3 regions of the Exiguobacterium sp. PHA03 genome follow, and region 3 is predicted to be linked to each of the others. Evidence: riboswitches for the same ligand, from Rfam matches in the RefSeq annotation. Region 3 holds a riboswitch; each other region holds the start of a gene.
The links. A riboswitch is a leader RNA that binds a small molecule or an ion and turns the genes downstream of it on or off. The one in region 3 is predicted to bind S-adenosylmethionine.

Region 1 (10,167 bases), on a different contig from region 3:
ATTGAAGAATGAAGCGGATGATGCGGCAACAAGCGCGATGCGTGATGTCTTCGATACGATTCCGATGAAAGGAACCGTCGTCATCGGGGAAGGCGAGATGGATGAAGCACCGATGCTTTACATTGGAGAAAAGCTAGGAAATGGGTATGGACCACGACTTGACGTCGCTGTCGATCCGCTCGAAGGAACGAATATCGTCGCAAAAGGAACATGGGGCGCGCTTGCTGTCCTCGCTGTTGCGGATGCGGGAGATTTACTCCATGCACCGGACATGTACATGGATAAGATTGCAGTTGGTCCAGAAGCAGCAGGACACATCAGTCTGGATGCGACGATTGAAGAAAACATCGCAGCCGTCGCAAAGGCGAAGAACAAGGAAATCGAAGACGTCGTCGTCTCGATCCTTGATCGCGAACGTCATGAAGAAATCATTCAACGGATTCGGGCAACAGGGGCACGGATTCGCTTGATTGGTGACGGTGACGTTGCTGGTGCGATCAACACGGCGTTCCCGCATACAGGGATTGATATCTTGCTCGGTTCAGGTGGCGCACCGGAAGGCGTTCTTGCTGCCGTTGCCTTGAAGTGTCTCGGTGGAGAGCTCCAAGGGCGCTTATTACCAGCAGACGATGCCGAGATCGAACGTTGTAAGAAGATGGGTATCGAAGATCCATCGAAGATTCTCATGATGGACGATCTCGTCGCAGGAGACGACTGTATCTTTGCTGCGACAGGGGTCACGGACAGTGAGTTGATGAAAGGTGTCCAGTTCACGGCACAAGGCGGTCAGACACACTCTGTCGTCATGCGTGCGAAATCCGGAACGGTTCGTTTCGTTGAAGGCATTCACTCGTTTAAGAAAAAACCGAAGCTTGTCATTAAGTAAAAGAGACGGACTCATACGTGAGAACTTGATTGATAAAAAAGAGTTGGTGTTTCGGATAATTTCCGAAACACCAACTCTTTTTGCTATGTTTCTAGGAATCAAGACGTTCATCCTCAATTCCTAGAGGAAAAGGAAATGTGCTAACGTTTTCCGCTTCGTTAAATCGTATGGGAAGATTGCAGTGCCTCCAAATCGCTCGACATGAAATTTCGTTTTGAAGAGCATTGTCTCACGTTTGACGAGCAGGATGTGATCTCCTGATCGTGCAGATAAGCGAATTCACGACCAAGACCTCTTGAAGCACCTGTGATGAAGACATGCATCCTATTTCCTTCTTATGAATTGAATGAGATGAAAAAAAGCGATCGAGCCAATGCTCAACCGCTTTGAGATGATGAATTAAAGGTAAGATCCTGCGCCGACAAGGCGTGAACCCCAGTACCCTGATTTGAAGCTTGAGTATTTAACGCCACCTGTTTCTGAGTTAACCATGCTTGACTTACTTGTTGCGATCCCGACGTGTTGAATGCCGCTACCGTGTGAGAAGAAGACAAGATCTCCTGGTTGTACGCTTGAAACACTGACTTTCTTAGAAGAAGAATATTGTGAAGAAGACGTACGTGGCAATGTTTTACCAGCCGCTTTCTTGTAAACGTAGCTTGTGAAACCAGAGCAGTCGAATCCACGAGTCGTTGTTCCGCCCCATACGTATGGTGTACCTTTATGTTTTGCTGCTTCGTTCAGGATTTTCGTCCGTTTAGAAGATGTGCTTGTTGATTTTTTAGCGCTTGAAGATGATTTGTATGTCTTTGTGTATTGTGAGAAGACATAACGTGTTTTACCGCCGTATGAGATTTTTGTCCAGCTGCCTGATTTGCCTTTGTATGTAAAGACTTGACCAGCGTTGACTTTCCCGACGATGCTTGCTTTCGTAGAAGGAGCTGTCCGAACACGAAGACCGTTGTCCGTGATCTTGACTTTCGTGACTGTTGCTGCTTCAACTTTACCTGTACCCACTGATGTAAAACCTGAAACCACTAAGGCTGCTGTCGCGATCGATGCTAGAAAACGTTTCATGTTAAGAATTCCTCCGTTTTAATGTAGTGTGTTGCGTCCGTAAGTTATATGATGAAATCATTAAGTGTGTGATTAAGCAGTGAACCTTACAACTGTGTAAGAATTTTGTCTGCAGGAATATCTTAGCATGCGCGCCCTTAAAAACGTTTTTTCAGTTAGAAGACAAAATAGATGCTTTTGTAACATAACTGAAATAATATCCTTGAATATTACAAAGTAAGAAACGCAAAGGATTGTTGACGACGAATTTAAAAAAATATGATACCTTTAGTTCACGAAAGAAATTACATACCTCCTGATGTATGTATGGAAGTATGCTGAATGCAGTTGAATTTATAAAGAATAGGTGAAAAACATGCCAACAACTGATAAAAAAGATAAACCTGAACGTTCCTATACTTTGGCTCAATTGAGCCAGCTGACATTAAAAGAATTATATGAAATCGCAAAGACGAAGAATGTCCCGCAATATCGGGAAGCCCGTAAGCGTGAGTTGATGTTCAAGATTCTAAAAGCACAGGCGGAATCAACAGGTCTTTATTTCCTCGAAGGGGTACTTGAAGTCATCCCTGGTAATCCACAAATGCAAAACGATGGTGGCTTCGGCTTCCTTCGCCCTATCAATTATTCCCAATCCTCTGAAGATATCTATATCGCCGCTTCTCAAATCCGACGCTTCAATCTACGTAATGGTGATGTCGTCACAGGTAAAGTACGCCCACCGAAGGAAAACGAACGTTTCCAAGGGTTACTTAGTGTGGAAGCCGTCAACGGCGAAGCACCGGATACAGCGCGTAACCGTTTGTTCTTCCCGGCGCTGACACCGATCTATCCGGATCGTTTAATGCGTCTTGAGACAGAGCCGCGTCATTTATCGGTTCGTGTCATGGATATGATTGCACCAGTTGGGTTTGGACAACGCGGTTTGATCGTCGCACCACCAAAAGCAGGGAAGACGTCACTCCTCAAAGAAATCGCGAACTCGATTCAAGAGAATCATCCGGATGTCGAGCTGATCATTCTATTGATCGATGAGCGACCAGAGGAGGTAACTGACATCGAGCGTTCAGTTCCGGGAGCAGACGTCGTCAGTTCAACGTTCGACGAAACACCGGACAACCATGTGCGGATTTCTGAACTTGTCCTTGAACGGGCGATGCGACTTGTCGAACATAAAAAAGATGTCGTCATCTTGATGGATTCGATCACGCGTTTGACTCGTGCGTATAACTTAACAGTGCCGCAAAGCGGACGGACGCTTTCAGGGGGGATTGACCCAGCAGCGTTCCACAAACCAAAACGGTTCTTTGGTGCGGCGCGAAACATCGAACATGGTGGCAGTTTGACAATTCTTGCGACGGCACTCGTCGAGACGGGATCCCGCATGGATGACGTCATCTATGAGGAATTCAAAGGAACAGGAAACATGGAGCTACATCTCGATCGTAAGCTGTCGGAACGCCGAATCTTCCCGGCAATCGACATTCGCAAATCAGGTACGCGGAAGGAAGAACTCTTGCTTCCGAAAGAGCAACTCGATGCGCTCTGGACGATTCGTCGGACGATGAACGAGTCGAACGAGTTCGTCGATACGTTCCTGCGTAAGATTCGCGACACGAAAAATAATGAAGAATTTTTTGCTGAACTTGAGAAAGAAAAGAAGAAGACGGTCCGACGTGCACCTGCTAAACCGCGTACCGTCAAGAAGGAAGCAACGACGGAAAAATAACTATTGCGACGCGTAAAAAAATCGTTTAGTATAGGAAGGTAACTTACTCTGGCTCAGCAAATGGACCAGGGCGGAAGGAGAGAAATCAACCATGAAACAAGGAATTCACCCTAACTACAACAAAGTAGTATTTATGGATTCAACGACTGAGTACAAATTCTTAAGCGGTTCTACTCGTTCTTCGAACGAAACGATCACTTGGGAAGATGGTAACGAGTACCCACTCATCCGTGTGGATGTGTCTTCAGACTCGCACCCATTCTACACAGGTCGTCAAAAGTTCAACGCGGCAGATGGTCGTGTCGATCGCTTCAACAAAAAATACGGCCGCAAGTAATTACTTGCCGGTTCTTAAAAAACAGCCTGCCTCCATTACGGAAGCAGGCTGTTTTTGTATAGGCTGAATTGCGAACGGTACGTAAGGTACGTCTTTAAGACGAACGAGAAAGCAATCCCGCCGACGATCCCGATCAAGTACGGCATAGCATCTGGATGTGCCAAGATGTAGTCGACGACTTTATGGAACGAGATATGACGACCAACAAAGTAGCCGGCGCCCAAGAACACACTGACCCAAATCAAAGCACCTGTATACGCGTAACTCGCAAAAATGCGAAACGGCATTTTTGAAACACCTGCAAAAAAGGCAGAGAGTTGGCGAAGACCAGGTATGTAGTAACCGATGATCAAGACCGATTTGCCGTAACGACGAAATCCGGCTTCAGCGGAGAGAATGTGTTTTTCTGAGATGCGCATCTTTGGTCCGACGCGATGCAACAGGGGCATGCCGAGTTTTAAGCCCAGCACGTAGCTAATCGTCATTCCGATGCAACTGCCAGCGTAAGCGGCAAGAATCGTACCGAACAGCGGTAGATTGCCTTGATGCATCCAAAAACCGGACAGGACGAGCAAGGTCTCATCAGGAACCGGCAATCCCACGATACCACCTGCGAGAAGGACGGAAAGACCAAGGGCGCCATATTGGTGCAGAATGTCATGTAAGAGATGATGAATCGGGGACACCTTCTTTCGCGAGAATCTTCTTCTTTAGTGTACAGGAAATGGATGAAGGTTGGAATGAAAGGACAAAAATTCTAGGTAAAGAAAAAATGAATTTTGATTTCCGGAAGTCAACCCTTTTTCTCAATACCGTTTCGAGCTATACTCGTTAAAGTGACTATTTTTAGAGGACGGTGTCGGACGATGATGCATGTAATAAATCAGTACGGCTGGATCGAAGTAATTTGTGGCAGTATGTTTTCCGGGAAATCGGAAGAGTTGATTCGTCGTGTCAGACGGGCACAGTACGGCAAACTGCCCGTTCAAGTATTCAAGCCGGCAATCGATGACCGGTACCATGAAGAGCATGTCGTCTCTCACATCGGAAATTCCGTCGTGGCGATTCCAATGGCGACGAGTCGTGATCTCTATGCAGCAGTAGCGGAAGAAACACAAATTGTCGGAATTGATGAAGTTCAATTCTTTGATGATGAGATCGTTCAAGTCATCGAAGCACTTGCGCAAGACGGAAAACGCGTCATTTGTGCAGGACTCGATCAGGATTTCCGGGCAGAGCCATTTGGCAAGATGCCGGAATTACTGGCGCGCGCAGAATTTGTGACGAAACTTCAGGCGATCTGTCTCTCATGTGGCGATCCGGCTTCCCGGACACAACGTTTGATTGATGGAAAACCAGCGAACTATGATGATCCGATCATTTTAGTCGGCGCTTCAGAATCGTATGAGCCACGGTGCCGCCACTGCCATGAAGTGCCAGGAAAGCCGAAGCCGCTCCAAACGATGCAGCACCAAAAAGGATAAACAAAAAAGACGAACCGATGATGGTCGTCCTTTGATGTAACAGCTGTTCGCTTCTAAGTGAAGACGAATAGCTGTTTTTTTTATTATCCCGTTTCCTGTGAGACACGGCTCGAGCGTTCGATGAAACGAATCGTCTCACGCACGATCAAATCCTGATCATGATCGAGGGTCGCGACGTGGTACGAGTTGAGGAGACAGTAGATTCGTTTATCATTCGTCCCGATATGCTGATGCAGGTAATCCGAGCTCGACGGCGGAACGACGTGATCGGTTGCCGAGTAAAGAATCAATGTCGGTAGAAGGATCGATCCAAGGCGTCCTTTCGTCTCATCCATCAAGCGGACGAGTTCGAATGCACAACGACTCGGAACGAGGTCATAGATGATTTCGAAAGCAGACCGTTTGATATCCGGTGCCCCTTCTGGTAAGTACTGTGGACCATCTTCAAACGACAATGCTTCATAAGACGGAACGGAGAGAGCGGCATTGATCGTAATGATGCCTGAAAATGGAATCCCGTCAGCGGCGAGCGATAGTGCGAGCGTCGCGCCCATCGATTGACCGATGACGAAGACTTGATCGCATGTTTCTTGTAAACGTGCATAGCCGTCTTGCAGGCTCTGCTTCCAACATCGAGCAGTCGATTGTTCGAACTCACGGACGTTCGTCCCGTGACCACGCAAACGTGGAGCATAGACAGTGAATCCTTTAGCAGCAAATGCCTCACCGACGTCCCGAACACTTTGCGGGGTCGCATTAAAACCATGACAGATTAAAATGCCGATCGGTCCACCTTGAAGATAAAATGCTTCAGCACCAGTCAATACAGGATAGTTCATCATTACTATTTTTCCTCCATTCGTGAAAAAAACTCGTCAACGTCACTGCTTGGACGCCCACGAGTTTTTCACCGTATCATCCAAAGCCGCGCTTTGCTGGTCGGAGCACCTTACAGATTGCAGGTTGCCGTGAAGTCATAGAGCCAGGTCTCTCGTTCACTCTTGATAAATATCATATTGGAATTGTCGGATTAATCATTGAAACGATGGTAGCACGACCGAAAATGCCTTGTCAAATCGTTCTGGACGAATCGTGATTTGTTCTTTCAGCTAACTCATAACTTATGACTCAATCGATATGCGCCAAATGGATTATTTTTGCAAAGTTGGTTGACTTTTAAAGGTTCGACCCGTAATGTAAAAATTAGTTTTACGACATAAGCAACAACGCAACAACACACATACGAATTTCATACCGCAATACTTATCCAGAGAGGTGGAGGGACTGGCCCTACGAAACCTCGGCAACAGACTCATTATGAGCACTGTGCCAATTCCATCAGACAGATGTCTGAGAGATGAGTGGAGTGGATTCTGCCACTGTGCGGATCCAGGTCTCTTCTTGTTTCTCAAGAAGGGACCTTTTTTGTTGAATGAAGGGGGAAAACGGAATGATTGCATTTCATCAAGTCAAAAAAACGTACGTCACGAAGGATCAGACGATCGCAGCACTCGACGGTGTCGACCTGACGATCGAGAAAGGCGAAATCTTCGGTGTCATCGGCTTTAGCGGTGCCGGGAAAAGTTCATTGCTCCGCTGCGTCAACCTGTTAGAACGACCGACGTCAGGAACAGTGACGGTCGACGGGGAAGATTTAACACAACTATCACCAAAAAAATTACGCCAAGCGAAACAGCGGATCGGGATGATCTTTCAACACTTCAATCTATTGAATGCAAACACGGTCTTTACGAACGTTGCGAAACCACTCGTTCTCGCAGGTGTCAAGAAAGACGAGATTCGTCGCCGGGTGACGGAATTACTCGAATTCGTCGATCTTGCGGACAAGGCGGATCATTACCCGGATCAATTATCCGGCGGACAAAAGCAACGTGTCGGCATCGCCCGGGCACTAGCGACGCAACCATCCGTGCTCTTATGTGACGAAGCGACGTCAGCACTCGATCCTCAGACGACACATCATATTCTCCAGTTATTAAAACGCATCAATGCGGAATACGGGATCACCATTCTCTTGATCACCCATGAGATGGGCGTCATCCGGGAGATTTGTGACCGGGTCGCCGTCATCGAAGCCGGGAAGCTGATCGAGTCAGGAACAGTCTTTGATGTCTTTTCGAATCCGCAGACCGAGACAGCGAAAAACTTCGTCCGCTCCGTCATGCATGATGAAATTCCGGCATCAATTCGTCAGTTGATCGAGTCACGGAATGCGCATCCGATCTATAAGATTCATTTTCTCGGACATCACACCGGGCAACCACTCTTGTCGCAAGTCGCAAAACGCTTCGACGTCGATGTCAACATCCTGCACGGTAGCATCACGGAGTTACAGGAAACACCGTTCGGTACATTACTTGTTGAACTGATCGGTGAAACAATCGAAGTAAAACGGGCCTTACAGTACATCGATCAGGCACAGGTGACCGTCGAGGAGGTGCTTGCTGATGCTAGTTAACTACAGTGATATCTGGACAGCATTTTTGCAGACGATGACGATGGTGTCAGTGTCGTTATTATTTTCGACTCTGATCGGTTTACCACTCGGCATCCTGCTCGTCGTCACCCGGAAAGGGGCATTGCTCGAAAACGTCCCGCTGTTCACATTCTTCAACAGTATCGTCAATATCTTCCGTTCAATTCCGTTCATCATCTTACTTGTTGCGATCATCCCGTTGACACGGTTGATCGTCCAGACGTCGATCGGAACCGAAGCCGCCATCGTTCCACTCGTCTTTTACGCCGCCCCGTATATGGCACGGCTGATCGAGAGTTCCTTACTTGAAGTCGACAAAGGCGTCCTTGAGGCAGCAGAAGCGATGGGCGCGACACCGTTTCAAACGATTTTCCGCTTCCTTCTGCCGGAAGCACTCGGTTCACTAATCCTTAATTTAACGATTGCAACAGTCGGCTTGATCGGGGCGTCGGCGATGGCAGGCGCCATCGGTGGTGGCGGACTGGGTGACTTAGCAATTACGTACGGTTATCAACGGTTCGACACGAAAGTCATGATCATCACGGTCGGGATTCTCGTTATCTTAGTCCAAGGCTTACAGACGACAGGCAACATCGTCGCACGAAAAATCAGAAGACATTAATCAAGGGAGCGATTCAGCCATGAAAAAAGCAGTAGCGATTGGAGCAACATTAACGACGATTTTATTTGCCGGGTGCTCAGCATCAGGAGAAGAAGAAAAGACGATCAAGCTCGGGGTCAGTGGTTCAGACACTCAAGTGTGGGATTACGTCGCGAAAAAAGCGGAAAAGGAGGGCATCAAAATCGAACTCGTCAAGTTCTCCGATTATGTCCAGCCGAACATGGCACTGGCTGAGGGTGAGATCGACGCCAATGCCTTCCAGACGATTTCCTACTTCAACGCCTTCAAGAAGGAACATAAGTTGAAGCTGTCGCCGATTGCGACGACCGTCATTGCACCGATGGGCATTTACTCAGATAAATATAAGGACGTCAAAGATATTCCAGTCGGTGGCAAAATCGCTGTTCCGAACGAAGCGACGAACATGGGACGTGCCTTCTTGTTACTACAAGAAGCAGGTTTGATCAAATTACCGGACGACTTCGACGGCAATGGATCGGTCGATAAGATCGTTGAAAATCCGAAGAAACTGAAAATCGTTCCGATCGTCGCTGGACAAACGCCACGCGTCTTACCGGACGTCGCTGCATCGATCATCAATAACGGTATTGCTGTTGACGCAGGACTAAATCCGATCAAGGACTCGATCGTCCATGAGAACGAGACAGCAAAACCATACATCAACATCATCGCGACACGGACGGAAGACAAGAACAAAAAAGAACTAAAAAAGATCGCGTCGCTTTACCAACAAAAAGATGTCGCGGCTTTCATCAAAAAAGAATATAAAGGTAGCTCGATCCCGACGTTCGTTCCACTAAGCGACATCGGCGAATAAATTCTAAAGGAGAGTGGATAGCATGACGACACCAGTACGCACGACATGGGTAGAGACGATTGAACAGGACATCGAACAAAAACGGGAATCGTATCTTGAGACGAGCCACCGGATTCATGCGACGCCGGAAATCGGTAACGAGGAATTCTTTGCTTCGCGACTACATGCAGAGCGTTTGACGGCAGAAGGCTTTACAGTAGAACTCGGCGTCGCAGGGCACGAGACCGCATTCTTCGCGAAGAAGTCAAGCGACCGACCTGGCGCGACAATTGCCTTTCTCGCTGAGTACGATGCGTTGCCGGGCATCGGACACGCATGCGGTCATAATATCATCGGAACGACGAGTGTCGCAGCGGCGATCGCGGTCAGCAAAGTGCTTGATGAAGTCGGTGGGAGTGTCGTCGTGCTTGGAACGCCAGCCGAAGAAGGTGGGCCGAACGGAAGTGCGAAAGGCAGTTTCGTCAAACACCAGTTGCTTGAAGGAATCGATGCGGCCTTGATGGTCCACCCGTCCGGACAAACGCGGATCACGGGGTCCTCGCTTGCGGTCGATCCGCTCGATTTTGCCTTTACGGGTCGTCCCGCGCACGCAGCGGCGACACCGGAAGAAGGCATCAACGCTCTCGACGCTATCATTCAGCTCTTCAATGGGATCAACGCCTTACGTCAGCAGTTACCGGATGATGTCCGGATCCAC
Region 2 (10,167 bases), on a different contig from region 3:
TTCGATGACTTGTGTGACGCCTTTTTTTAATCCACACTCCTCCGGCTTTGCATGAATTTGAAACAAGCGATGTTCTTCCTCAAGCAACGCACTAGCTGTTTCTTTCAGCTGATGCTGGGCGACGAGTTCTTCCCACATTTCATCTCCTGTTTTTCCCATGAACGTCGCATACTGAACCGGATCAAGCGGAATCGATAACCTTTTGAACATCTGTTGATGCACTTCAAAGTAGCGAATCTCACTATCTAAGATAACCCCGTCCATATCAAAAATCAGACCGCGTTTTTTCACGATAACTCCCCCTTTATTGATCGATCCTGACTTCAGCATATCAAAAAAACGACTACACGATGTAGTCGTTTTCATACTCTCATTATCTATTTAACTAGTTGCCACCTGAATACCAGCTTGTCGATACGCCGGAAAATAATCGGAATCAGCATTTGATCCGTATCGTACGCAGAGCAAATCATATAGTGATGGCTGCAGGATGGATTTTCCTTGATGATACTCAAATAGTCGATATCCAGTGTAACGGCATTTACTCTCAAAAAGACTATCCCGTTCTTGATACCCGCCCCCAAGATGTTGTTCGACGAGTCCCCGTGCTTTTGCCTGAAGAATTGCTTCGTACTCAAGTCGCTGATTCGGGAACATCTTCGCTTCATCCCGCTTACAGCCGATCAAATGACCGTGGGCGTATTCTTTTCCAAGCAATACGAAGTATCCCCCAACCGCTTTTCCGTCGATTTCCGCCATCAGTAATAAGGGCTCACAAAGTGGGTTCGTCTCCATCAATTGCTCAAAATACGTCGCGGTAAAATAATAATGAGCCGAGGCATTCTTCCGGTCCATCGTTTCATGATACAACGCTAAAAAAACAGGTAGATCGTCCCGTGTTCCTGTTCTGACGGTTAAGGGTGAAGCAAGCGATTTACGAATCATGCTTCTCGTCTTCTTATGAAATGTCTGCATGATATCTTCAAGTGAAGGACGCAAATCAATACTCGTCGTATGACGGATGAAGGAAACTTTTGTCCAGTCCTGCATAAGCCGTTCATTACCTGTTAATGGATTAAAGCGGATCATTTCCGAGACGATCGATTCTTGCTCCGCCCACCTCTCAAAGGATAAACGAGCCTGCTGGATCTCGGACGCAGTCAGTCGACCGATGATTTCCGGTCCGCCATAGCCGTACGGGGTAATGAGATCTGAATAAGGCGTATCAAAAATACGACGCTTCAAAAAAGGATAAAACAGTGTTCCTGCATGACCTTCATAAAGAAATAATACCGCTTGCTCAGACGGTCTAGCGTTGAGCGTGACGTATTGGTGACTATAGAAGATATCAAGAGGCTGTTTCTGTACGTGTGTCGTCCAAGTTGCGGCATCTGTGATGAATTGACACCTTTCCATCCGTGCACCTCCAGTCAAAAAGAAGCAACGTTCATATGACCTTTCTTTTCAAGTTCTTGATTAGAAAGTACCCGTTTCTTTGCCGAAATATTCCATATTATTAAATGTTTGTTTTATAATTTTCGAACGAATGATGTAACAAAAGACAGCTGATCTATTGTCCGCTGTCTCACAAGATAAAGCTCATGATGTGGTTTTAGGAATAGCACGAAGGAAGACAACTCCTGCTAACAGGATCAATCCAATTAAGGTCAAGAAAACTGCTGACATACCTGATAAATCGTAGATCAAACCTCCAACTGTCGGACTGATCATCCGTCCTGCTGAAGCAGCGATATTAACGTATCCTTGGAATTCTCCTTCTTTTCCGATTGGCGCAAGTCGCGCCGCCATTGCAGGAACCGCTGGCCAGATGAACATCTCACCGATTGTCAGAATGATCATCGCCACGAGGAACATCTTGAAGCCGCCTGCAAACGGAACAATCAGATAAGAGAGAAGAAAGATCCCTGTCCCGGTCATCAGTTGGCGTTTCAAATCATCTCCAAACCAACGAAGAATTGGTGTTAATAAAGGTTGTGCGAACACGATAAGCGCTCCATTGATTGTCCAAAGAATCGAGTACTCGGAAATCGTGACACCGAGCGATTTCGTATGGACAGCAAAGGTCCCTTGCCATTGCACATAAACGAACCAAAGTAAGGCATAACCGATCGAAACGAGCAACATCGTCCGTGCGGATCCGCGCGAAAGTGGTGTGCGTGTCGTTTCGATCTCGTCATGTGCCGCATGCATCCGCGCTGGCGCCTGAATCCAGGACAAACCGACAAACAAAATGATGGCAAAGACGATATAGAGAACGAGATTGGCGATGAAGATGTACTGAATCGAAAAAGCAGCAATTTGACCACTAACAGCTGTCCCGAGGGCTACACCGACGTTTTGCGCGACATAGATCGCATTAAAGGCGCGGCGTCCGCCTTCCGGCCAGATGACGCCCGTCATTGCGTAGATCGTTGGGAAAACCATCCCACCGACGAATCCAATCAATCCAAGCATCGCGACGTATCCAATATACGTCTGATGAAATAGCAACAAGCCGACGGAAGACAGGACAAGTCCGATGACACTGATGACAAGCGTCTTCTTTCCGCCGAGTCGGTCAAACGCTTTTCCGCCTAAGTAGTTCCCAACGATTGCTAAGGCTGAGTTGACGAATAACGCCATTCCGGCTTTTGTCATCGACTCCCCTAAATATTCATGAATATATAATGTATTGAACGGCCATAAAAAAGAGGATCCCGTCGTATTGATGGCCATCGCAAGGACGAGGATCCAGACCGCTTTTGGTAATTTTGGCATACCTTTGGTCCTCCTATTTCATTCTCAACCTTGCCACTTTACGCAATCCCTCCCCCGCCTGTCAAGCCACTTCACTTTTCGTCAATGACTCAAAAGATGGTATAATGCAGGAGGAATCATACATACGATGATCATGTATAAAGAGAAAAACAGCCCATAGGAACAGGAGTCTATGCCATGTCACTTGCCCGTGTACTACCTTATACGAAACAATTACTGGAGTCCGTCATCGAACCTGGTGACTGCGTCGTCGATATGACTGCCGGAAATGGACATGATACGCAGTTCTTAGCAGAATGCGTCGGTCCAGAAGGTAGAGTCCTTGCGTTCGACGTCCAAGCTCAAGCCATCGAGGAATCGACACGACGTCTCGACGAAGCCGGAATGTTAGAACGTGTCGATCTTTATCACGAAAGTCACATCCATGTTGGTGCGCGTCTTTCGGACGAACGACGGCCTGTTCGTACCGGCGTCTTCAATCTCGGATACTTGCCTGGAAGTGATAAATCGATCACGACGACAGGTGAAGAGACGCTTGAAGCACTCGACGCTCTCCTCCCGGTACTTGCACCTGGTGGTCTTGTCGTCCTTGTCGTCTATCACGGTCATCTTGAAGGAAAACGGGAACGCGATGCTGTCCTAGATTACGTCACAGCCCTTGATCAGCAAGGTTATGCCGTTCTTCAGTACCGCTTCTTGAATCAACAGAATCATCCACCGTTCATCATCGCGATCGAGAAAAAAGTGCGCTGACAGTAGAAATAAAGAAGTGATGGCTTCCGCTATGGAAACCATCACTTTTTTCATTCTTCAACTAATTTAAAAAACAACAATAATTTTTCCGCAAACCGTGTATTCAACCGTTCAAAGCTGAAATGCGGGAAACCGTGTAGACGTTGTAAGTAAATCTGATCGCCACCCATTTTCCGACATACTTCGAGTGTCAGTTTAACGTCTGCGAACTGATCGTCTGGTGCATAAAAACAAGCCAAGTTTACACGAGGCAGTTTTTTTCGTTCCTCGTCATGTACGACGATCTCTTCTTCGATTTCCCGGTACTGCGCATACGTCAGTTCACCGATGCGAACGGTATCTTCCGTACTTTGACCAAACGGCAACGTACCGAGTGGCGCATCGGGACGGAAACGATCAAACGCACTCGCGAAGACTTGTTTGACACCTCCGAGTTGTTTCGACGGATGCCAATCAAACAATGGTGAAACGAACGCAAGACTTGCGACTGGTAGTTCATATTCTTGCAACAGACGATTGACGACGAGTGCCCCCATGCTACAGGCGATGATATGAATCGGTAGCTTTCGTTTTCCTGCTTCGCGTAATGCTTCTTTTAACAGTTGACCGTGCTCTTCAAACGAAATGCGACGTGGTGCGTCGACGAGTAGCACTTCATACTCTCTTTCGAGTACTCGAATCAAAGCTTCACTCGGACGGGCACGCAGTTGTAACGGATAGACTAATACGATGATTCCTGTTGGTTGTTCAACCACAAACTCACCTCTTCACTTCATACTTCCTTTTCACGATACCTTATTTCAAACGCAAACGAAACCGTCCCGAGACGGATTTCACGAGGCAACATGGCGAAGACGAACGACTGATTCCGCTTGCCCAAACACTTCTTCCGTCATCTCACTAAGTTCTTCAAAACCAAATGAGGTCAGGAATTGACGCGCTTTATAGTTACGTGCTTCCACGTAGACTTCGAGTGGGACGGCTCCTTGTCGTTCGAGTTCACGAATCAGACGTCTTCCGATTCCGTTTTGCTGATATTCCGGCAAGACGTAAAGCCGAATGATCTCCCATGTTCCTTCGACATCAACAGCATGAATGAAACCGACGATTTCCTCGTCGATGATTCCGACATAAAAATACTCTCCCCGTGCTTCTTCCGCCGTCCGGATCGCACGAACGACTTCTTCTTGCGGATACGCCTCCTGCACGAAATGCGCTTTCGAACGTTCGGAATAGATTTCTTCATAAGTATCCAACCAAGATGTGATAGCAATGTCATGAATACGTCCTGCATCAGCTGGAATAGCTTCGCGTATTTCCATAATCGGAACCCCCCTTTATACTCATACAAATCGACTCATGTACTTTTACCCTTTTCTAGAAAAAACATTCGTTTCCTGCAAAGTTCCGCGGAAACAAAAAAGCCCGAAAACCCACGTAGGATTTCCGGACTTTTTGATTATGCGAAACGTTTTGCTTGTTCTTCAAGAACTGCTGCTTTATCTGTTTGCTCCCATGGAAGCTCAACATCTGTACGACCGAAGTGACCGTATGCAGCTGTTTGACGATAGATCGGACGACGGAGATCAAGCATGTTGATGATTCCAGCCGGACGAAGATCGAAGTTTTCAGCAACCAATTCGACGAGTTGTGCTTCAGGAAGTTTTCCTGTGCCGAATGTATCAACTGCGATTGATACAGGGTGCGCGACACCGATTGCGTACGCAAGTTGAACTTCTGCTTTGTCTGCAAGACCTGCAGCAACGAGGTTCTTCGCGACGTAACGTGCTGCGTATGCAGCTGAACGGTCGACTTTTGTTGGATCTTTACCTGAGAATGCTCCACCGCCGTGGCGTGCGTATCCACCATACGTATCAACGATGATCTTACGACCAGTCAATCCAGCATCTCCTTGTGGTCCGCCAATGACGAAACGACCAGTTGGGTTGATGAAGAATTTCGTTGCTGCGTCGATGTATTCAGCCGGGATGACCGGTGTGATGACGTGTTCTTTCAAATCAGCTTGGATTTGCTCAAGCGTAACTTCTTCCGCATGTTGTGTCGAGATGACGATCGTATCGACACGAACCGGCTCGTTGTTCTCGTTGTATTCGACCGTGACTTGTGTTTTTCCGTCCGGACGAAGGTAGTCGAGTTGACCGTTTTTACGCACTTCTGCCAAACGGCGTGCGAGACGGTGCGAAAGCGAAATTGGAAGTGGCATGAGTTCTGGTGTTTCTTTCGTTGCGTAACCGAACATAAGACCTTGGTCTCCTGCACCGATTGCATCGATTTCTGCATCAGACATGCTACCTTCACGTGCTTCAAGCGCTTGGTCGACACCAAGAGCGATATCTGCTGATTGCTCATCGATCGATGTCAATACAGCACATGTATCCGCATCGAAACCGTATTTCGCGCGTGTGTAGCCGATTTCACGAATCGTTTCACGAACGACTTTTGGAATGTCGACGTAAGTGGATGTCGTGATCTCACCTGCAACGAGAACGAGACCTGTTGTAACAGAAGTTTCTGCCGCAACACGTGCATTTGGATCCGCTGCAAGAATCGCATCGAGGATTGAATCCGAAATTTGGTCACAGATTTTATCTGGATGACCTTCAGTGACTGACTCCGACGTGAATAGTCGGCGATTAAGGTTTGTCATGTATGACCCTCCCAAAAAAGAATTTGACGGTGTACTCATTTCCCCTAGTTGAGTGGGACGGTAAAATGAAAAAAACCTTTCCAAGTCCAAAAAATGGTCAGGGAAAGGTTGTGCGTTCTTCCTTTACCCTCTTATCGTTCGAAGTGTTTACTTCGCTTCAGGAGAGCACCTTTTCCCTCATTAATATATGAATTAATGTAGGACGGTTGCCGGGTTTCTTCGGGCCTTGTTCCCTCCACCTGCTCAGAATAAGAGTATCCGTTACGAATTACATGATATAAAGTTGTACCTACTCTGTCAAGCAAGGTTTCAAATTCTAGTCGAAACTTTTTAAAAGAGATGTTAAACTATTAATGCTGAAAGCGTTTCCAGATAAATAGAAATCAGCACTAGAAAATGATTGCGCTCCCTTTAGTATGTCATATATAATGAATGTGTCATACTAAATGCAGTGAGCCAAAACCAACGTAGGGGAAAGGTGGGGTCAGGATGCCGATGACGGTCCTGAATATCGAAGAACTACTCAAGAAAGAGCATGTGTTCAAACAACTATCTGTTGCTGAACTTGTCGAACATGCGATTCGAAACGAAGAAGGTGTCCTTGCTGAGAACGGCGCACTATCTGTAGAAACGGGGAAATTTACAGGTCGTTCACCAAAAGATAAGTTCATCGTCCGTGATTCTTCCTGCGAGTCTCACATTGATTGGGGTCATGTTAACCAACCGATGGATGGAGACAAATTTGAACAATTGTTACAAAAGGTTCTTCGTTACATGAACGAAGCCGATCAGCTCTACTACACAGAAGCTGCTGCTGGGGCAGATACGCACTTCACCCTTCCGGTTCGTGTGCTCACACAATACGCTTGGCATAACCTGTTTGCCAAACAACTCTTTTTACGCGAGTATCCTGAAGTGGCTGCCTTCGAACCGTTCACGGTCGTCTACGCGCCACATTTCAAAGCAGATCCTACCGTTGACGGAACGAATTCCGAGACATTCATCGCCATGTCGTTTGAACACCGGATCGTCTTGATCGGTGGAACCGAATATGCGGGCGAAATCAAAAAATCGATTTTTTCCGTCATGAACTACCTCTTACCACAAGAAAATGTCCTTTCGATGCACTGTTCAGCAAACGTCGGACACGAAGGCGACGTCGCCTTGTTCTTCGGTCTATCCGGTACTGGTAAGACCACCCTGTCAGCAGACGATAGCCGTCAATTGATCGGTGACGATGAGCATGGTTGGTCGCATGACGGCGTCTTCAACATTGAAGGTGGATGTTATGCGAAGACGGTCAATCTGTCACGCGAAAAAGAACCGCAAATTTTTGATGCGATCCGTTTCGGAACTGTCCTTGAAAACGTCATGCTCGATGAATCTCGTCATCCTGATTACGATGACACATCGTTGACAGAAAATACACGTGCTGCTTATCCGATCACAGCGATCGATAACATCGCTGTTCCATCACGGGCTGGTCATCCGAAGACGATTGTCTTCTTGACGGCTGATGCGTATGGCGTCTTGCCTCCGATCAGTAAATTGACGAAAGAACAAGCAATGTATCATTTCCTATCAGGTTATACATCAAAACTTGCTGGAACAGAGCGTGGTATCACGGAACCGGAAGCAACGTTCTCGACATGCTTCGGTTCACCATTTCTTCCACTGATACCTGAAAAGTATGCGACGATGCTCGGAGAACTGATTGATCGTCACGGTGTGACCGTTTATCTCGTCAACACAGGCTGGACAGGCGGTGCTTACGGGACAGGTAGTCGAATGAAGCTATCGTATACACGGACGATGGTCAACGCTGCCGTCAACGGAACACTTGCAGCGATTCCAACAGAAGAGCACCCAATCTTCGGACTTCATATGCCACTTGAAGTTCCTGGTGTTCCAAGTGAATTACTCAATCCGGTACGCGTCTGGTCAAATCCTGACGAATACAACACACAAGCGCGTTCGCTTGCTGAGAAATTCCAACATAATTTCCTTCGTTTCGAAAGTGCGACGGATGCGATCAAGTCAGCAGGTCCATGTCTATAAAAAAAAGAGCCTCAGGGCTCTTTTTTTTATAGAATGGCATCTGTCTCTTCTTGAAGATGCATCTCTTTTTGCATAAGCCACTCCTGACTTTCCGTAAGTAACGCATATGCTCGCGGAAGTGATACACCTAACCGTTGACTGAGCAATTCGAACTGTTCGAAATCACCGCGATCTGCGCTGATCGCAAGCACTAGACAATCCCGGAACGGATGGTCTTTTCCTTGGAGGACAATCTTCAAGGAATCCTCGATTGGCAATTGATCGATGATGTCGTCAATATCAACGGACAATAACGCATCGATATGCGATAACAAGCCGATCATATAGGCACTCTCTTGTTGCAGCGTCCTTGTTTCTGTTGCAAACAACTCACAGAGCTTTGCGCAATGTAAGGAAGAACGCAGCAACTCATTCGACCATTCATAAGGACTTGCGAGCTTCATTTCACGTAATACAATCAACGAAATCCAGCTTTTAAGTTGAGCGAAGCCAAGTAGTGAGATCGCTTGACGAACGGAACTAACTGTATTGCGTAATCCCACTCCCGGAGAATTGATTAGTTGTAATACCTGGATGCTGATATACGGATTGGCTTCGATTTCATCAATGACTTCATCGTACTTCTCATCCGTATCAAGCCACTTCAGCATCTTTAACAACACCGGCAATTGTGGTGGAACAGCTTTCCCTTTCATCAGCATCGGTTTAGCATAAAAATAGCCTTGGAACCAGTCATACCCCATATCAAGACAACGTGTATGATCCTCGTGTGTCTCGACACGTTCAGCAAGCATCTTAATATGAGGATAATTACGTCGAACGATATGCAAAATGGCACTTTGCTCGCGAGGGGAAATTGCCTCGATGTCGATTTTAATTAAATCGATCAACGCAAACAATTCCGCTCCGTGCTGTCGAAGTAAATCTGTCACAAAATCATCAAGTGCTAATGTGAAGCCTGCTTCTTTCCAACTATGCAGAACAGACAACATTTCAGTATCAATATCAACTGTCTCTAAAATTTCAATGACGAATCGGTTAGGATCTAAATAATGAATCAGATCACTTTTCAACAAATCTGACGTAAAGTTGACGAAAAGTTTTTTTCCTTCCGCGACATGTTCCACCCCCATATGGACGAGTGTATTCGTCAATACATCCATCGTCGCTAAATCCCCATCAAAAATAGTCATTTGTTCAATCGAACGATACAATAATTCAAATGCATCAATTGATCCAACTCGATTAACGATGGGTTGACGTGCTAATAAGATATCCATCGTTCTCCTGCCCCCTCCATTGTCCTCAGATGGTTTCTATTATATCAAAGTTTACTTTTTAGGAGATTATTGTTTTTTACAATGTATCAATGGTCTGTTTTTTCAATCTCTATGCTTCATCTTCCAAAATACAAAAAGCAATACGACAAACGTCGTATTGCTTGAATCATGTATCATATCGGTTCCAAATGCCTGTCTCGAACCAAGTCAAAATATCACGCGTCACACGTAATTTTTCATGGATCGGGAACTGATGTGCATACGCATAAGTCTGAAGCAGGGTTTGGTCGGGATGACGTGCAGCATAAGCCGTCGCATGTCGTAAACGAACGTTCTCATCATACGCACCATGAATCAATAATACTTCACCTTGAGGAGCGACATGAAGCGGCGAGCGCACCTTATACGCCTCAGGTACGGTGTCTGGTGTCCCCCCCGTATAGCGACGCAACATCTTTTGCATCGTCTTCTGCTCCTCGTAGGTCCATGTCAACTCGGTCACGCCTGCCCACGACACCGTCCGCGCAACTGGACGATGATGAGCCAGGAGTAATGCCATTTGCCCCCCACGAGAAAATCCGAATGCATGAACATGCGAGACACGTTGTTGCAACCAATCGAAAGCACTGC
Region 3 (10,167 bases):
TGTGGGATCTTCGTTTTGAAGCGGTATCAAGTCGTGGCGCCGGAAGAGAAGGCGAAGGATATACCGAAGCAAGTCTCTTAAAAAATCTGATACTAGTTCGATCGACTGACGAACGTTTCTGTCATCCTCGCTTTCCGCAGGCGGGAGGTAAGCCGCGTCATCCCGCATTCCATGCGATTTGCCGGGTCTTACCTGACCCTGAAGAAAGCGCGATTCGCGCTTTCTTTCCCTGCAGGAGTCGAGGATGAACACTCACGTTCTAGATTGACTAAATAAAACATGCGCGTTTCCCGCTAATTCAATCGGGAGATTCGCATGTTTTTATGTGTTGTGACTTGATTTCAATCGAATAGATGAACCATTCGTCTTCTGAAGTAAAGCGAGAGGACAAGGATAAGAAGACCACAGTACAACATGATCGTCGTGATTGAAACATGAAACGACAGTAGAAAAGAGAGAAGCGCATAAGATAATGGAACGAGACCGTTTGACGCGGCATTCACGACACTCATGACACGTCCCATCGTCTGTTCCGCACACTGAGACTGGATGAACGTAATGAAGCGAATATTGATGATGGAAGAAAGGACACCAAGTGATAACAGGATGATCAGGTACAACAAAATCTGCTGGGCTTGACTAAGCAGGAAGAAAAGCAAACCTAAGGCGCCAATTAATCGGACCGATGAGGTAAGCCCATTTGCTTTCGTCTGCGCAAAACCACTCCAGAGCGCCCCTCCGAGCATTCCCATTTGATAAGCCCCTTGCATATAACTTAAATCCATCGCATCTCCTTGGAGCACATCATGAACGAGTAAGGGGATTCCGAGTAAGAGTGGTCCAAAGAAAAAGAAATTGACACAGATGACAAGAAAAAGTGTCTGCTTGAGTTGCTGAAAGTGAAAGACGTAATGTAGCCCTTCTTTTAGTTCAAAGAAAGCTGAATGCTGACGTGCTCGCTTGACCTTAGATTCACGAATACCATACGTGAAGAGAAGCGTCAGACAGAGTGTTCCGAAAATCACGAGAAAGACGTACGAGTAAGAAGAATGACTGAGGATGACTCCACCAAGAATCGGACCTGAAAAGAGAGCGATTTGATTAGATGTCTGAATCAATGAATTGGCTTTAGTGAGCTGTTTTTTCGAAACGAGTGTAGGCAGTAAGGAAGCATTCGCTGGCGAAAAGAATGCATCCACACTACCGAATAAAAAGGCAAATCCTAAAATCGTCAGCAATGTAAGCTGATCGGCATGAAGTAACACGAGGAGGCAAATTATAAAACTGATCCGTAGACCGCTTGAGATACGCATGATCGTTGAACGTTTATAGCGATCGGATAAGACGCCACCGAACAACATGAGAAAAATACGGGGTAACAAGGTGGCCATGAGGACGAATCCGAGATATGACGCCTGGTTTAGCGTATGGATGACATACCATTGTTCAACAAACAGATAGGTTGATAGGGAGAGGGCGGAGCACATACCGGACCCCCATAAAAATAAAAAAGATTGATTTTTAAACAGTGATTGTTCCGTATCCATTTCAACAGGTAGCATAAGACACCTCCGATTTAGACCTCGTCGTTCTCAAACAGTGGTTCATCAATTGCGAAGGCAGTCGACATGATATAGAAGTGTTTTTTATCTTCTTCGTCTAGTGAAGGAGACCGTGTGAACTCGTCCAATAGAGCACGATATTTTGTAGCAAAGCGTTGGAAGTCGGCTTCAGACATCGTCAGTTCCTTTTGAAGTGATAAGCTCATCCAGTCCTCGACGTTCGAAGATGAAGGAGAAAAAGTAGCTGTCGGAGCCGTTAGAACGCGTGTCTTTGCCCGGTCCAATACTTCGAGATACGACTGTCGGGTCGCTTCATTTGTCTCGACGAAGTTCAGTAGATGATCGGCAGGAATGTATCCTCGAGCAATCGCTTGATAGTATTTCAATAGATTGCCGCCCTGTTCTTCCGTCCGGACGAGACGAATCAAGTCATGCTTTTCAAGTTCCCGTACGTGATAGAGGACCTTCGCGCGGGATAACGTCAGCAAGTGGGCTAACTGATGTACCGTATGTGGTTTTTCGACGAGAAACATAAGAATTTTTGTTCGTAACGGATCACTGATCACTTTTAACTGTTCATAGCTCTCTAATATGTGAATCGCTTTTTGTTCCATGCAATCATCTCCTTTTTAACCGGTTAATTTTTATTAACCGTAAAACAAAAGACTGTTTTTGTAAACGGTTACAAATTTATGTAAGGGTGTTGATAAAGAAGACATCATTTGTTTGCATACAAAAAACTGACTCCCGTAACATCTCGATCATCCTCCACTTTCTACTGAAAGTAAGGGAAGAACGAGATGTTTGAAATCAGTCTCAGCTACTGTATGTGGTTCGAGGTGATTAGACCGTCGTCGTATCTTTCCATTCCTGCTCGATGAAAGCATCGCGACCAGAAGCAGCACGATCTTTTTTATAGTGCTCTGGATTTTTCTTATGGAAGTCTTGATGGTACTCTTCCGCTGGATAAAATTCAGAAGCGGTATCAATCCGCGTCACGATTGGCTGTTTGAAACGGTTGCTTGCAGCAAGAGCGTCACGAGAAGTAATCGCAGCTTCATGCTGCGCATCCGTATGATAGAAGATTGCTGGCGCGTACTGCGTACCGCGATCTTGGAATTGACCTTCTGCATCCGTCGGATCCGTTTGGGGCCAGTAGAGTTCAAGTAAACGCTCGTACGGGAACAGGCTCGGATCAAACGTGATTTGGACGACCTCGAGGTGTCCCGTCGTTCCTGTTTTGACTTGCTCGTATGTCGGGTTATCGACGTGTCCGCCCATGTAACCTGATACGATTCCCTCGATTCCTGGTAATTCTTCAAATGGTGTCACCATGCACCAAAAACATCCACCTGCAAATGTTGCTTTTTCCATCTGTCTCTTCCTCTCCGTGGGAAATCCCCATTGTATGTCTGACAGCGAGAAAACGAAAACGACTCCTTCGCTTGGTTGCAAAAGGAGTCGCCGCTTTTTATCAACCAAAGCTTTCGCTTTGCTGGTCGTAGCACCTTGCTATGCGCAGGTTGCTGGGACGTCATCGATCCAGATCTCTCGGTCCACTCTTGATAAGGGTATATGAAGTTGATGTCATTCGTTATCATTGTTGTGATGATACCATTCACAAAGAAATAAAGTCAATCCTTAGAATTTAAGGCACGTAAAACGGTTGCCCCAAGTGTCTTCGCACCGATCAACAACGCTTGTTCATTGATCTCGTACTGTGGATGGTGCTGCGGATAGTTGACGCGACCGTCCGTATAGCCAGAGCCGGTAAAGAAATAACTACCCGGGACGTGTGTTAAGTAATGTGCGAAGTCGTCCGCCGCCATCATTGGTGTGAGTGCCCGGACGGATGCTTCCGGTAAGAAAGCAGCAGCTTCCTGAACGAGTTTTGTCTCGTCCGGGTGATTCCAGAGCGCCGGGTAACCAGTCGTGAAGTCAATCGAATACGAAGCACCGATGCCAGCACACGTCGTCTTAGCGACAAGATCGACTTCTTGCCGGAGCTGATGCCGCAGTGTCTCATTGAACGTTCGGATTTCCCCGACAATGCGTGCCTCACCCGTAACGATATTTGGTGCTGTTCCTGCATGGAAAGAACCGATTGCGAGAACAGCCGGCTCAAACGGATCAACCCGTCGACTAACGAGATGTTGTAAGTTGCAGACGAGTTGCGCTCCAGCGACGAGAGCATCTTTTGTTTTATGCGGTGCCTGGGCATGACCACCTTGACCATGGACGATGATTTCGAATTCGTCGATCGCACACAATGTATGTCCTTCCCGGAACCCGATCGTGCCAACCGGTAAATCATTTTCGAGGTGTGTCGCGAAAATTGCATCGACCCCTTCGAGGACGCCGGCTTCGATCATTTGGATTGCTCCACCGGGAAAGACCTCTTCTCCATGCTGGTGGATGATCCGAATCGTTCCTTGCAATTGATCGCGTAACGGATAGAGTGTAGCAGCAAGGACCATCACGATCGCCGTATGACCATCGTGTCCACATGCATGCATGACCCCGGGATGGATCGACCGGAAGGCAAGCGTCGTCTCTTCTTGAAGTGGTAAAGCATCAAAATCGGCACGGACCGCAATCGTCGGACCAGGCTGTTTGCCTTCGATCGTCGCGACGACACCACGACCTCCGACGGCTGTTTGATGAGGAATGCCCTGTTCTGCGTAAAAGGCGGCAATCCGTTCTGGTGTGCGGACTTCCTGGAAAGAGAGTTCCGGGTGTCGATGAAAATCGCGACGTAACGCGATCATTGTCGGTTCGAATTGTTCGAGTGCTTCAAAAAGTTGAGTTTGCATGTTCAAGCTCCTTTAACGTGTGTCTTTTCGCGAAAATGGGTACAGATACAGGTAATCACGAAAGGGGATAATGTAACATGGGAGAAATCGTCGTCAATGCTGTACTTACAATCAAAGCTGGACTTGCGGATCAAGTCTTCCCGATTTTACAAACGGTTTATCATGCTTCACAAAAAGAAGAAGGATGCTTACGTTATTCCTTGCACCAATCGATCGAGGATGAGCATCAATTCATGTTGTATGAAGTGTATCGGGACGAAGAAGCGCTTGAAGCGCATATCGCATCCGACCACTATAAAGCCTACCGTGAACAGATCGAATTATACTTGATGGACCGACAAGTGGCGAAATACGTCGAGATGACTTTCTGACGTGTTGCGATAAGAAGAGACGAACCCGTCGAAACCGACGGATTCGTCTTTTTTATTACATCGATTTAAAGCCGAGGAAATGCTCCTGCCAACGCGGTTCATAGATTGAATTGATTTGCAGCTGTGAACCACCCGCATGGATGAAGTGTTCGTTATCAAGCATGATTCCAATATGCGATGGACCGTCTGTATAGGTGTTCTGGAAGAAGACGATATCTGAGCGTTTACCACTTGAGATGCTCGTCCGGCGATTCGTGAAGAACGCACCATACCAGTAGCCACGAACGTTCGTCCGACCACCGTATTTTCCAGCTTGGTTCGTCGCATAGTGAATCAGTCCGGAACAGTCGAAGCCACCGTTTACGGCATCTTGCGAACCCCATGTGTAGGGTGTTCCGATATGCTGGACGGCTGCTTGGATCAGCTTTTCACCACGCGTATTATTCTTTTTGACGACTCGTTTATCCGACGTGATCGTCACGGCGGATACCGGAAGATAGACAGGTGTCCAACCTGATTGGATGACATAGAAATTTCCGACCCGGTGACGCGGATAGACGCGTTTGCCTTGTTCAACAAGTCCACTGCCTTTTGGGCTCGTCGGACTTGCGAAAAAGGATGTCGTCTGTTTGACGGTATAGATTTTCGCCCGGTCGATCGCTTTTTGTGCCAGGCTCATATCGGGTTTACTCGTGCTGATATAAGGGTTGAGGACATAACCGGTTTGACCACTGACTAAGCGGACTTGCCAAAAGTCATCATCAATCGATTTCAAACCGACTAATTTCGTCCCTTTCTTCAAATAAGCGGCCGGACGACTGTAAGCGACGTCGGCAGAGAAGAGGGGAGTTTGATCTAGATGAACATAAAACGTCGTCCCTTTTTTTGCTTTTGCCATCGGTTTGTTCAGTCCGATACGACTCGAATCGACGAAACCAAAGGTATTTTTGTATTTGACACGTGTATAATAACCGCTTTTTCCGTAGATCGAGATCGAGGCACCTTTTTTTAATGTACCGATTTTTTTACCCGACAGTTTTGCCTGCGACCGGATGACGACGTCGTCTTCTGTCACGTAACGTTGACCAGAGACATCATACAGATCCGGCTTTTTCGTGACGAGATCCGTCGTCTTGACGTAACCGTAGATCGATCCTTTTTTCAAGCGTGTGTAACTACCGCTCGTTCCGTAAATCGTCAATTGATCAGCCCGTTTAACAGTATAGACTGTTTTACTGCTCGTCGAAGCCGACGTATAAACAGACAGGTTGCGTTTCGCGTATCGTGTCCCGGTTGATGCATAGACTTTTCCAGTACCGAGATCAGCTGTCTTGACGTAAGCATGAATCCCGCGGAAGTTGATTCGACTATAGACACCGTTCGTCCCGTAAACGGTCAGTAAAGTATTCGTTTGATGTTGCTTTAAGATAGGACTTGAAGATTTGGCATCCGAATAGATCGGTGTAGCGCGCTGAACATAGAGGCGTGCGGTCTTCGGATAGTACTTTAGTGTCCCAAGATGTGCCGTCAGCACATAGGCATACTCGTCGTTTCGTTTGATTCGTGTAAATGAACCCTCGATGCCGTACGTTTGAAGCGAAGTATTCACAGGAAGCGATTGTACGACTTTTCCTTTCGTAGTCGCAGTAGCATAGACCGTCGTCTGCTGTTGGACGTAACGTAGCCCTGTTTCCGGATGGTTCACGATTGGCGTATCAGCTAAATCAGTCGTCAATACGAAAGCGTAACCCGTTTTAGTCGCCACACGCGTAAAAGTACCCGTCGTCCCAAACGTTTCGAATGCTTGATTTTGAACGATGGCTGTCTTCGTACTCGTCGTCTTCGGCTCAACGAAAAGTGAAGTTGTTCGTTTAACATAACGCAGTCCTGTTTCCGGATAATTTTCGACCGGCGCATCTGCTAAATCAGTCGTCAATACGAAGGCATAACCTGTTTCAGTCGCCACGCGCGTAAAGGTACCCACCGTACCGAATGTCTCGAATGCTTGATTTTGAGTGACGGCTGTCTTTGTACTTGTCGTCTTCGGCTCAACGAAAAGGGAAGTTGCTCGTTTGACGTACTGTGTTCCAACCAATTTCGGAAGTTGCTCGAGTTGTGTCGTAGGTACGTAGACGTATTGCTCTTTCCATTTCAGGCGTGTGAACGTGTCAAAAGTGCCGTATGTATCGATTCGCTGATAAGCGGGAAGTGTCGTCACGACGGTGGAGTCAAAAGGTGAAGCGACTAATGAAAGTGGACTTTTCGAAGTCAACGTTGCTTGTTTTTGGAAGACAGGCGCTGTTTGCGTTAACGCACTTGTTGCGACATAAGCAATTCCTTCTTGCCAACTGACACGAGTGAAGTCACCGTCCGTATCGAGCGTCTTGAATGTCATTCCTGCTGGTAGTTGTTGGATGACAGTGGTAGAGTCAGCTGTTTGTAGCAATGCGGTATTCTCTTTCAAATAAGCCGTTCCTGTCGTTTCTGTGACTGTTTGTACTTCTGCCGTCGGTTGAGCAGGTGGCGATTCAGCGAAAGCAGGTGCGGGTAGAACCGAGCTCAACATCAATGTTGCAGCGAGTCCAGCAACATGAGCAGTCCATTTTTTCATCAAGAGGTTCACTCCAATTCTTAAAATTTGTCATTAGGAATAGTGTAGCATGCGCTTGTTTAAAAATTGATGAAAATCAAAAAAATAGGAGATTGGGCATAAAAAAACGGTATGCCGAAGCACACCGTTTGAAGTCATATTTTAGTCATCGTCCTCATGATCGACTTGCCATTCCCAGTCGAGCATGCCGTAAATTAAAGAGTCGCGCCAGTGGTCTTCTAAATAGACCGTCTCGCGAAGCTGTCCTTCCTTTGTCATACCGACTTTTTGTAAGACACGTTCAGAAGCGACGTTCCGTGGATCACATGTCGCTGTGATTCGGTGTAATTCTAGTTTTTCAAAACCGAATTGAAGAAGGAAAGAGGCAATTGACGTCGCGTACCCATTTCCCCATTCATCGGGTGAGAGGACATATCCGATTTCGGCGATTTTATGTTCCACGTCTGTAATGACGAGTTCACCGGCACCGATGACGACGTCACTTGGAAATGTCACGGCAAAGACATAACGACGTCTTGGTGTCTCGAGTTCACTTTCTAGTGCATCGTGCAGGAATTGTTTCGTATCGGTCTCGGAATTCGGTCCCCACGACTGAAATTGGCTGACGATGGGTTGTGACGCATAGGCGTGGACCGCTTCTACATCTTCCGGTGTAAAACGACGAATCCGAAGTTGGTCATTGATTTTATAACGCATGCAGCATCCTCCTCTTTCAGATGAAGTCACTTTAATTCTATTAGACAAATCGAAGACGAATTCCTGTTTGACACGGGAAAAAGGGCGTGCTAGGGTGGACGTATCGAATGAAATAGGCAGTATCCTCTAGGGTTCCGTACGGCTGGACCGAGGGAGGAACATGGACGTTTGTCCATGCAACGGAGGGATAAAAGCCCGGGAGTAAAGCGAATCGTCTCGCTTGCTCCCGGGCTTTTTCATTTGAAATCATCTATTAGGAGGCAATTACTATGGCAAAGTATTGGATCGGGATCATTATCGCAGCGTGTTTTGAAGTCGGTTGGGTCATCGGGTTAAAACATGCGGCAACACCATTCGAATGGGGAGCGACAGTCATCTGTATCATCGTTAGCTTCACCGTATTGATTAAAGCAAGTAACCATTTACCGGTCGGAACGGTCTATGCTGTCTTCGTTGGTCTCGGGACGGCAGGGACGGTCTTGACGGACATCGTGTTGTTCGATCAAGCGGCTTCCGTGATGAAATTAGCATTGATCGCTGTCTTACTCGTTGGCGTCATCGGTCTAAAATTAGTCAGTGGAGAGGAGAAATCAGCATGAGTTGGGTGTATTTAGTCATTGCCGGAATCTTTGAGATGTTTGGTGTCGTCTTGATCAATACATTTAATCAAAATAAGAATGCGAAGAATCTACTGTTGATGGGAACAGGGTTCGGACTCAGTTTTCTATTCTTGACGCTTGCAATGAATGGCTTACCGATGGGAACAGCGTACGCGGTCTGGACAGGAATTGGAGCAGCGGGCGGAGCGATTCTCAGCATGGTGCTTTATAACGAATCAAAAGACTGGAAACGGCTCGTCTGTATCGGTCTTGTCTTAAGTGCGACGATCGGTTTAAAACTTGTCGGCGAATGACCGTTTACATGTCAAACAGATGACGTTTTAACGGAACTCATATTTTTTGGCATATTTTAATGCAAAAGAGGAAATACTCCTTATAGAAGCTACGCATGACAAATCGTGTTAATAAGGGGAGAACATCCATGAAAACGAAACAATATATCGGAACGTTCTATTCAGAAGACGAATTGATCTCAAAAATGGACGAACTACACATTCAAGGACATCGGGAAGAAGACTTTTACGTGATCGTCAAGGAGAAGTCGAATATCGCACTCGTCCGTAGCCAGATGGACGCAGAAATCGCGACAACAAAACCGTCTTGGATGGACCGGATTCGTGGGAACAAAGGTCGTGATCAAGAAGTCGATGATCTGTTCGAGTCACTTGATCTATCAGATAATGAAATCGAACAACGAAAAACGGAAGTCGAAGGTGGGGGCTTCGTTCTGTTACTTGAAGTCCAAGACATCCAGTTCGATCCACATTTAAATACAGACAACACACATCCTGATGTAAAAGTCCGTTATGGTAGTGGAGAAGAAACGCATACGTCATCAGACGCTAATTCTAACGCACAGCTTGGCTCAGGTAATTCGCTTGACGTTGATAAGGATTCAAAGGAAGAGCACGCGGAGATTGATTTGCATCGCGCAGGTACCGATAAGATGCCGCAAGACGAGCAAGCAATCGATCATTCGAAAAAGCTCGATGGAAACCGAGAACCGAATATTGCGATGCGTCGGGATGATGATTTCCGGCGTCCAGAAACAGAATACGAGGAAAAAGAACAGGATGCAACGCAAGACGGTGAAGAACATCGTCAATCCAAACATCAATCGAATGACATTGCCAAGCAAGACCATGGAAATAATTTAGACCGCTAAAATAATAGAATGGAATCACACGTCAGGGTCATAATCGAAGAAGGTACCTTTCGGATAAAATCTGAAAAGTACCTTCTTTTTGTATGGAGATAAAACGAGAATCGTCTCGTTTTATTTATCATCCGGATTTGATCCTGTACGCACATTAGCGTTCAATTGATCAATCGCTTGCATATCAGTGTCTGACAAGCTGAAGTCGAAGACATCGAGATTTTCGCGAATCCGGCTTGGTGTGACGGATTTCGGAATCGCGACGATGTCATGTTGCAAGTGCCAACGGAGAACGACTTGAGCAGGTGTTTTCTGATGACGGTCGGCGATATCGACGA

Region 1: another riboswitch for S-adenosylmethionine. It lies ahead of Q7C19_RS10745 (methionine ABC transporter ATP-binding protein); the one in region 3 lies ahead of msrA (peptide-methionine (S)-S-oxide reductase MsrA).
Region 2: another riboswitch for S-adenosylmethionine. It lies ahead of metK (methionine adenosyltransferase); the one in region 3 lies ahead of msrA (peptide-methionine (S)-S-oxide reductase MsrA).

Annotation. Positions count from the first base shown of each region.
Region 1 is NZ_JAUTYQ010000001.1:2,066,864-2,077,030, reverse strand. Features, by position in the region: gene glpX (class II fructose-bisphosphatase) at 1-886, shown strand, start outside; gene Q7C19_RS10775 (C40 family peptidase) at 1,286-1,963, opposite strand; gene rho (transcription termination factor Rho) at 2,319-3,692, shown strand; gene Q7C19_RS10765 (type B 50S ribosomal protein L31) at 3,784-4,029, shown strand; gene Q7C19_RS10760 (DedA family protein) at 4,065-4,715, opposite strand; gene Q7C19_RS10755 (thymidine kinase) at 4,899-5,513, shown strand; gene Q7C19_RS10750 (alpha/beta hydrolase) at 5,597-6,355, opposite strand; SAM riboswitch class I at 6,423-6,524, opposite strand; SAM riboswitch class I at 6,774-6,877, shown strand; gene Q7C19_RS10745 (methionine ABC transporter ATP-binding protein) at 6,964-7,992, shown strand; gene Q7C19_RS10740 (methionine ABC transporter permease) at 7,982-8,632, shown strand; gene Q7C19_RS10735 (MetQ/NlpA family ABC transporter substrate-binding protein) at 8,652-9,470, shown strand; gene Q7C19_RS10730 (M20 family metallopeptidase) at 9,493-10,167, shown strand, end outside.
Region 2 is NZ_JAUTYQ010000001.1:1,639,629-1,649,795, forward strand. Features, by position in the region: gene Q7C19_RS08625 (HAD family hydrolase) at 1-291, opposite strand, end outside; gene Q7C19_RS08630 (peptidoglycan bridge formation glycyltransferase FemA/FemB family protein) at 382-1,416, opposite strand; gene Q7C19_RS08635 (MDR family MFS transporter) at 1,600-2,778, opposite strand; gene mnmM (tRNA 5-(aminomethyl)-2-thiouridylate-methyltransferase MnmM) at 2,935-3,531, shown strand; gene Q7C19_RS08645 (serine aminopeptidase domain-containing protein) at 3,582-4,286, opposite strand; gene Q7C19_RS08650 (GNAT family N-acetyltransferase) at 4,365-4,853, opposite strand; gene metK (methionine adenosyltransferase) at 4,991-6,199, opposite strand; SAM riboswitch class I at 6,328-6,454, opposite strand; gene pckA (phosphoenolpyruvate carboxykinase (ATP)) at 6,689-8,257, shown strand; gene Q7C19_RS08665 (EAL and HDOD domain-containing protein) at 8,284-9,537, opposite strand; gene Q7C19_RS08670 (alpha/beta hydrolase family protein) at 9,704-10,167, opposite strand, start outside.
Region 3 is NZ_JAUTYQ010000002.1:241,680-251,846, forward strand. Features, by position in the region: gene Q7C19_RS12360 (DMT family transporter) at 1-81, shown strand, start outside; gene Q7C19_RS12365 (MFS transporter) at 342-1,562, opposite strand; gene Q7C19_RS12370 (ArsR family transcriptional regulator) at 1,577-2,176, opposite strand; gene msrA (peptide-methionine (S)-S-oxide reductase MsrA) at 2,406-2,936, opposite strand; SAM riboswitch class I at 3,031-3,134, opposite strand; gene Q7C19_RS12380 (M20 metallopeptidase family protein) at 3,197-4,375, opposite strand; gene Q7C19_RS12385 (putative quinol monooxygenase) at 4,453-4,746, shown strand; gene Q7C19_RS12390 (SH3 domain-containing C40 family peptidase) at 4,802-7,357, opposite strand; gene Q7C19_RS12395 (GNAT family N-acetyltransferase) at 7,499-8,053, opposite strand; gene Q7C19_RS12400 (DMT family transporter) at 8,323-8,652, shown strand; gene Q7C19_RS12405 (DMT family transporter) at 8,649-8,966, shown strand; gene Q7C19_RS12410 (general stress protein) at 9,095-9,838, shown strand; gene Q7C19_RS12415 (aldo/keto reductase) at 9,950-10,167, opposite strand, start outside.